Regions from separate parts of the Paenibacillus sp. Y301 genome, predicted to be linked through region 2. Evidence: a T-box and tRNA genes for the amino acid it is inferred to sense, from the RefSeq annotation. Region 2 holds a T-box; the other holds one or more tRNA genes.
The links. A T-box is a leader RNA that pairs with one kind of tRNA and senses whether it is charged. The one in region 2 lies ahead of AC1D69_RS06175 (valine--tRNA ligase), so its partner is inferred to be a tRNA-Val.
Positions count from the first base shown of each region.

Region 1: it encodes a tRNA-Val, which carries the amino acid that the T-box ahead of AC1D69_RS06175 (valine--tRNA ligase) is inferred to sense. The anticodon was not compared.

Region 1 covers NZ_JCAIUL010000001.1:218,537-222,753, reverse strand. Annotated here, with positions in the region: gene AC1D69_RS01075 (MBL fold metallo-hydrolase) at 1-286, shown strand, start outside; gene AC1D69_RS01070 (DUF3892 domain-containing protein) at 347-586, opposite strand; gene AC1D69_RS01065 (GNAT family N-acetyltransferase) at 700-1,143, opposite strand; gene AC1D69_RS01060 (hypothetical protein) at 1,480-1,674, opposite strand; tRNA gene AC1D69_RS01055 (tRNA-Val) at 1,844-1,915, shown strand; gene AC1D69_RS01050 (GNAT family N-acetyltransferase) at 2,161-2,412, opposite strand; partial or broken gene AC1D69_RS01045 (restriction endonuclease) at 2,349-2,791, opposite strand; gene AC1D69_RS01040 (WGxxGxxG family protein) at 3,623-3,922, shown strand; gene AC1D69_RS01035 (hypothetical protein) at 4,044-4,217, opposite strand, start outside.
Region 2 covers NZ_JCAIUL010000002.1:571,097-575,313, forward strand. Annotated here, with positions in the region: gene AC1D69_RS06165 (RluA family pseudouridine synthase) at 1-674, shown strand, start outside; gene AC1D69_RS06170 (LysM peptidoglycan-binding domain-containing protein) at 804-2,003, shown strand; T-box leader at 2,157-2,434, shown strand; gene AC1D69_RS06175 (valine--tRNA ligase) at 2,494-4,217, shown strand, end outside.

The DNA.
Region 1 (4,217 bases), on a different contig from region 2:
TTATTCTCTATACATTAATGAAAGTTTGTTTTACAGTTCTGACATGACGTTTGATCCCACATTACTTCTCCAACTTGTTCAAGAGCGCGGGTGTCGAACTATTTTTCATGAATGCCAATTAAGCGGTCCTGGAGAAGTTCATGCCACTCTGGAAGAACTCCTTACTCTTCCCTTAGAAGTTCAGAAGAATACTTATCTGATGCATTACGGGGACGAGAAAGATGACTATCTGAGTGAGATCGGTGACATGACCTTCTTAGAGCAGAATCTTATCTATCATTTATAATAAAAAGCCAGCTGTACCGCCCATGTAGGGGGAACAGCTGGCTTGCTGATGGTGTCTACATCATTCAAATGTAGGGAGTTGATCCAAGTTGTTGGATGGATCTCCATCCGCGTCTCCACGAATATAGGTTTCTCCATCTCTACCTTTAAAAGCATTCACACCGGCAATCGCACCTGCCTGTACTTCCTGAAGTGCTTGTTCATAGGCCAATACTCGACCAGATGATGTCTGAAATGCTGTTAGATCACCATCACCGTTCTTCTGTACTGCAACGAATTGTTCACGTCCTGGGGTTCCCATATCAATCGCTCCTTTAGTTAATTTGCCAATGAAGTTTAGGGCATTCGAGTAGGTTACCCAGCACATGCTAATTTAATGCATCCATTTCAAGATAGTTCAAGTTGGAGTTTAGATTATAATTCCTTTTTCATACGAACATGTAATATTCCCGCATCATCAAAAGGTTCCTTCGAGATCACTTCATATCCCTGCTTCGCATAAAAGGATTCTGCCTGACACTGTGCATCAAGTATCGCATATTGCAATCCAAGTTCCTTCGCGAACTTGTCCATTGCCATCAACAGTACTTTACCGAAACCCTTCGTACGATACTCCTTCGTGACAGCAATACGTTGCATTTTGGCCGTGTTCTCATTGTAATAAATAATTCTACCCGTAGCCACATATTCCCCATTATCGTAAATTAATAAATGATGTACCTTGGGACTAATCGTATCATATTCATCCATTTCAAGACTTAGAGGGACATGTTGCTCCTCTACAAATACCTTTTTCCGAATTTCCAGTCCATACTGCAGCTGTTCCTCCGTGTTAACATGAATGATCTCTGCAGCCATTTCATTTCCCACTCCTTCGGTCCACAATCTATTCAACTTCTAATCGAATCATTATACAAAAAAAAATTTTTGATGTATAGTTTGGATAATGTCTACATTTACTATACCCTTATAAAAGGAGCTAAATCTCTTATGGGAATTACGATTGCAATCGTTATCATTATGTCGATCGTCCTTATTTACTCATTCTATTTTGTTACCAAAATGGGTTACTCCCGTAAGTGGGATGAAGACGAATAGTCACAACATTAATAATATAAAAACACGAAATCCCCTTAGACTGATCCAAGGGGATATTTCAAATCTTCATTTCTCATTTCTTCGTCGTATCGTTCTTTAGGGTGGAGAGATCTCTGTCGTCGAATATACCTGCTCGCCAACATCCTTAGAATATATATCCTGCATGACAGGCGCAGTAGAGGTGTCCAACCTTTTTAATTGAAACGTGGATTCGTCCCGTTCTATAGAACAACCTGCAAGTAACACAAACAGACACCCTCCAACTATTAGACCATATATCTTATTCCGCATTGTGCCACTTCCTTATAGATTGATATAATCTTATTGTGGGCTCTTTGAATTTTTTTTAAACCTAACATTCTCACAACCCCATCCCCACAACAAACGATTCTATCTATAAAATGAATTGACACCCATCTCACCTGCTGGTATGATTATCCTTGTATTTACATACTATTTCGATCTGTTAGCTCAGCGGGAGAGCACTATCTTGACAGGGTAGGGGTCAATGGTTCGAATCCATTACAGATCATTACTGAGAACCCTTGCGTAGCAGGGGTTTTTCTATTTCTGTCATTCTAATTGAATTCATTAATAGAAGTAAAAGGGGCCTACACGCTAGTAGGCCCCTTTATATGTATGAAATTAAATATAATTTAAATAGCAGTAAAGAGAAAAAAGTACCTTTCCTTGCTGCTGAACATATAGACCCACTACGCGGCGCGGGCAAGTTCCCTATTTCCTCTGCTAAGTTTTATTTCCAGTCTTTAGTCATACTTATAAAATTATATGATTGTAATTCAGTAATACCCTTCCTTGTTCGATGATTTCTCTAAAAAATTTCGATCCGTAACCCTGTCCTGTCATTGAAGGTTTCATTTGAACTCCAACTGCTAATATTTCTTCCCCTTCATCGTTCACATCATAAAACTCACAATTTCCTATTAAATTTTCTTTATCATCAATTACTGAAAATGCTCTTTCTGAATTGAAACTTTGCTTAAATCCATCAATTTTTTCTTTTTGGATATTGTTATCATAAAAAGAATATATTCCATCATAAGTCCAAGTAATGAATTCATAGCTAATATCATCTCAATCAAAGCCTCACGATTAATCAGGTTAACTCGGTTTGATTTCGCTAATTCATAAGCTGCGGCCGTATAATCACCTTTCGATACAACCCAAGCTTCGTAGCTTTATAATGAGCAATCGAAGCCTGCGCTTCTTGCACAGCCTTGATCCCTACGTTTTTACTATATCTCTTGGCTTGGACAACAATCCTCTTGCCATCCTTCTGTATGAGAAGATCTGCCCCGTAATCTCCAGTTGCCTTACTTACCTCGATTTTATATCCTTGAGCTCGTAACAAATGTCCTAGATAGTTCTCGAATTGGATCCCTTCCATCTTATCTATTTCAGCAATCCCTGACTTTTTCAGGCGTTCCTCATGCTTCTTTTTTCGTAAGATAAGAATAGCGGTGATAATAGCCATAACAAGAACGCACACAATGACTGAAGCCTGAACTGATTTAGTTAAAATATAAGTCCCCGCAAGCGAACCTATCAATGCAAGTGCCCTGATCTCTTGTGTAAATTCTTCCTGTTTTGTTTCACTTTTCCTCCCAGCCAATTGGACAACCTCCATTGAAGACCAAGTATATTCCTATGATTCGCCATATAGGGGTAAATCACCCTTTTCGACGCAGAACTTTAGACCTACGAGAGAATCAATATGGGCAAAAGAAAAAGCAAAAAACTGCAGCTCATCTTCCATGATCTCATCTATTTATTCTTACCTAAGTGTCATCGGGTATTGACTAACCCAATCTGCCTTTATGGTTGTGTATTTGGTATAATCTTTCCGAGGTGAAATTGATGAATGGTAAAACATTGGTTACTATTTTGGTTATTGTTTTGCTGTTAATTGGCGCTTGTTCTTTAGTCGTGGCTTATTTTATGACTTCAGTTGATCTTGGTCGTCCTGATAATATTTAACCGTTGTGATCATCGGGCTATCCCTTGTAAATGTATGTACTGTACTGTCTTGTCTCTTCTTTTATTAACTTATATAAAAAGAAAAGCACCACAAAAATGCATCACCTCTTTCGTTATTGAAATTCCATTCAGCCCAACCAGTTAAAGAATTATGAGAATAGTAACACTTGTTATGGGAAAGATAATATTGGCACATGCACCTCACCAAATAAGTCATAAATTTCGGAAGGAGGAACATTCAATGAAAAAAATCCTTGCGTCTTTTTTAGCTACATTGAGTATTGCTTTGGTTCTTGTGTTTCCTGCATCTGCAGCAAACAACAACATGAATACTAACGACATGAACACAAACTACAGGAATACAGACAACATGAACACGAACCATATGAACACGAACGACATGAACACGAACGGTATGAATACTAACAGTTACAGAGCTACTGCTACAAACGATGACAATGGAACCGATTGGGGATGGCTTGGATTACTTGGTCTTGTAGGCCTCGTAGGTCTAAGACGCCGCAATCCAGAAACTCATTAAAAAAATTTTCTCACGACCCAATTTATCGGATAACAACAAAAGAATCCATCAGAAATAAACTGATGGATTCTTTTGTTTGAGTAAAACTCACAATCTGTTAAGTTAAGACTATCTTGGTTTTTTAATCAGAGATTAGAATACCATCGAAACTTTCTGGACCCACACGAATTGTACCAAGCAAATTAGAAGATATAAATGCAGTATAAGTCAATTGCGGCGTAATTGGCGGGTTAAAATCATTAGCTGAAAAAGTAATGACCTGAGGAGCTAATACGCTCAGACTAAAGGTTGATGT
Region 2 (4,217 bases):
ATCCAGTCTGGCAGGAACTTGAAGTTCTTTATGAAGATGACTTCTGTTTAGTTGTGCACAAACCGGCAGGAATGACTGTGCATCCCGATGGGCGTAAGGGTGAGGTTACACTCGATCATATTGTTGCAGCTCATTATGAGGGTATGGGTGAAGAGGTCGCGGTTAGACATATTCACAGACTTGATCAGAACACATCAGGTCCGGTTCTATATGCAAAGAACGAATGGGCTCAACTAAAGTTAGATGAGGACATGCGTTCCAAACAAATTGAACGAAAGTACATTGCTTTTGTTGAAGGGCATGTTAGCCCGGATATTTCCGTGATTGATCTACCAATCGGAAAAGATCGACATCACGCTCAGCGTCGACGTGTTTCTCCTACAGGGCAATCAGCGATCACTCGTCTACAAGTGAAAGAACATTATCAGAATGCGAGCCTTGTTCACCTCGAACTGGACACAGGACGTACGCACCAAATACGTGTTCATTTAAGTCATCTGGGTCATCCCTTGTTAGGTGATTCGTTGTATGGAGGAAATAGTAGCGTTATGAACAGACAGGCACTACATGGAGAAAAGTTGTGTTTCACGCATCCGTTTACTAGAGAATACATAGAAATTGAAGATCCGTGGCCGGCAGATTTGAGTGAATTACAGCATGTTCTAAGAACGTAAGTCAAAGGATAATGGTAAAAGAGTCATGCTCTTCTTTTTAAAGCATATAGATAAAATGAGTTAAGAAAAAATGGGCTCATGCCGTGAGACGACTCATGGTTATAATATGCCGAAAGGAGGACGTTACCTGTGTTTGACCAGTCCTACGGTTTGCGCTTTGATATTTATGAACGTATTCAATTGTCAGAAGAAGTGGCTGGAATTGCGGAACTTGAAGAAGTTGAGATGTTACCGCATATTCAGGTAATAAGTCAGGAAGATCAAGCTACACTCCGAGGTCATTTGATCCTAACCGGATTGTACAGAGGGGAAGGCGAGGAGAGCGGAACTGAGCGACTTGAACATTATATTCCAGTTGAAATCACCGTTCCTCTTAACCGGGTAACTTCTTTGGATGAGATTGCTGTAGAAATCGAGAATTTCGACGTGGATCTTTTATCTAAGAGAAGTCTTAACGTTACTGGGGTATTGTCTTTACGAGGAATTGAAACGCTTCCTAGTGATACGCCATCCTGGAATGTGGAAGATTTCACGGTCGTTCATACACCCGAATGGCAAACAGATCAAAGTGAAGCTTCTCGGCCAACTAGTGAGGATGTCACTTATGTAAATGTAGATTCCTCAGAAGAGCATTTGTTAGAGAGAAATGTACCTGAGGTGTTATTCGCTCAAGATGAACGTGTTCATGAAGTCATTGAAGCTCAAGAATCAGTGCAACATACGGAGGATGAACTTGCTCGTCATAAGGATCACTCTAATGTATGGAATATTGGCTTCAAGGATGAGAATGAAAATTCTACAGTGAACGAAGTATCCGCAGAGACCTTCCTCGAAGAGGTAAATGAGCCTTCTCCAGTATATTCATTGGAAAATGAATTGTTTGAGGAGGACTTAAATCCGGCTGCAGCATCACCTGAATTCACACAAAGTGAAGAGAATGAGGAGAAAGCAGAGTTAAGAATAGGTTTTGGTAGTAAAAAGGAGCCGTCTGCTAATTCACAAGATAACGTGGGCTTATCGTCAATATTGACCTCCAGTCGATCGCGAACGCTCAGAGATCAAGAACAACAAGCGCAAGAGGAACAACTTATTGCTCGGGAAGAAGAACAGAATCAATCGACTAGCGAAGATGTTCAATGGAAGAGCCTATTCCTTGGAGGTGCATCTGAGAAGACGCCATTTAGTAAAGTTCGTCTATGCATCGTACAAAGAGAAGAGACGCTAGATCTCATTGCAGATCGCTACCAATTGAGTCCTAGAGAACTACTGTTATATAACCGTCTATCAGAGCAGACGATAGAAGAAGGTCAGATCCTGTATATTCCATAACATGTGAAATGGCTCTTTTTTAAGTCCAACCCCGTACATTTTTCTTGTGTACGGGGTTTCTTGTTATTCTATTCCGTATATTTCCTTAGAAACGGGTGAATGGGAAGTTGACTATGAGCGTTTTGAACGTTATTATTACAGTAGAATATTTAACAATAAACTGTGAACGGGAAGAGTAGTTGGGTTGCCCTTCAGAGAGCGGAATTGTAACGCTGGAAGATTCCGCAGGATGCAGCCAAACGAAGGTCGCCCTGGAGTTGCCTATTTGAATACTTGAGGTTATCCTCAATAGCATAGAATATGGCCGGTTGCAGCCGTTATCTGTATGAGTGTCATGATTTGTATTGTTATAAGCCTGAACATAATGGCTTATTATTTTACTTACCATGAAACAAAGGTGGTACCGCGAAAGATAACCTTTCGTCCTTTGAGGGCGAGAGGTTTTTTTGTGTTCTTAGATATTCTGAAGATGTAATGGAGGGTGTTAATTATGACGGATAATGAGACTAAGATCACTACTGAAATGCCAACAACGTATGATCCGAAATCTGCTGAGCAGAGATGGTACAAGTATTGGATCGACGGTGGCTTTTTCAAAGCAGGCCAACGACCAGAAGCAGAACCCTATACAATTGTAATTCCGCCACCCAATGTGACAGGAATGCTTCATATAGGTCATGCTATGGATTTCACGATGCAAGATATACTCATTCGAACCAAACGGATGCAAGGTTATGACGCTTTATGGCTTCCTGGAACGGATCATGCGGGTATAGCTACACAGACCAAAGTTGAACAGAAACTGCGTTCCCAGGGATTATCCCGTTACGATCTTGGAAGAGAAAAGTTTCTTGATCAGGTGTGGGAGTGGAAAGATCAGTATGCGAATACAATCCATGAACAATGGGCTAAGATGGGCTTATCTCTGGATTACTCAAGGGAACGGTTCACATTGGATGAAGGGCTATCCAAAGCTGTTCGTGAAGTCTTTGTAAGTTTGTATAAGAAGGGTCTTATTTACCGTGGTAAATATATTATTAACTGGGACCCCGTTGCACGTACAGCTCTTTCTGATATTGAAGTAGAGTATAAAGAGGTACAAGGACATCTCTATCATCTGAAATATCCTTTGAAAGACGGAAGTGGTCATATTACTGTTGCGACTACTCGTCCTGAGACAATGTTAGGAGATACAGCTATTGCTGTTCATCCTAAAGATGATCGTTATAAAGATATGATTGGCAAAATGGTTGTACTACCCATCGTGGGTCGTGAAATACCGATTATCGCCGATGATTATGTTGAACAGGAATTCGGAAGTGGTGCTGTGAAGATCACTCCTGCCCATGATCCTAATGACTTTGAAGTAGGACAGCGTCATCAGTTGGAACAGATTAGTGTTATGGACGATACGGGCACTATGAATGATCTAGCAGGCCCATATGAAGGTCTAGATCGCAGTGACTGCCGTAAGCAGATTGTTAAGGATTTGCAAGAGCAAGGTGTTCTTATTCAGATCGAAGATCATGTTCATCAAGTTGGACATAGTGAACGTACGGGAGCTGTAGTTGAGCCGTACCTTTCTACGCAATGGTTTGTTAAGATGAAGCCATTGGCTGAAAAAGCCATTGAGGTACAGAAATCAGGTAAGGGTGTTAACTTTGTACCGGACCGTTTCGAGAAAATCTATCTGAATTGGATCGAGAATGTACGTGACTGGTGTATTTCAAGACAACTCTGGTGGGGTCATCGTATTCCGGCATGGTATTGTGAGTCTTGTGGTGAGCTTCATGTTGCACATGATGATGTTACTTCATGTACGAAATGTGGAAGTACCGAACTTAGACAGGATGAAGATGTACTTGATACTTGGTTCAGCTCAGCGTTGTGGCCTTTCTCAACATTAGGTTGGCCTGATAATACAGAAGATTTGAAACGTTACTATTCAACGAATGTACTCGTTACGGGATATGACATCATTTACTTCTGGGTAGCTCGCATGATCTTCACTGCGCTTGAATTTACGGATCAGATTCCATTCCAAGATGTATTAATGCACGGTCTTGTTAGAGATTCCGATGGACTGAAGATGTCGAAGTCGCTGGGTAACGGGGTAGATCCTCTAGAAGTTATCGAGAAATATGGCGCGGATGCTATGCGTTATATGATTTCTACAGGTAGTACACCTGGTCAAGATCTTCGTTTCCGTTGGGA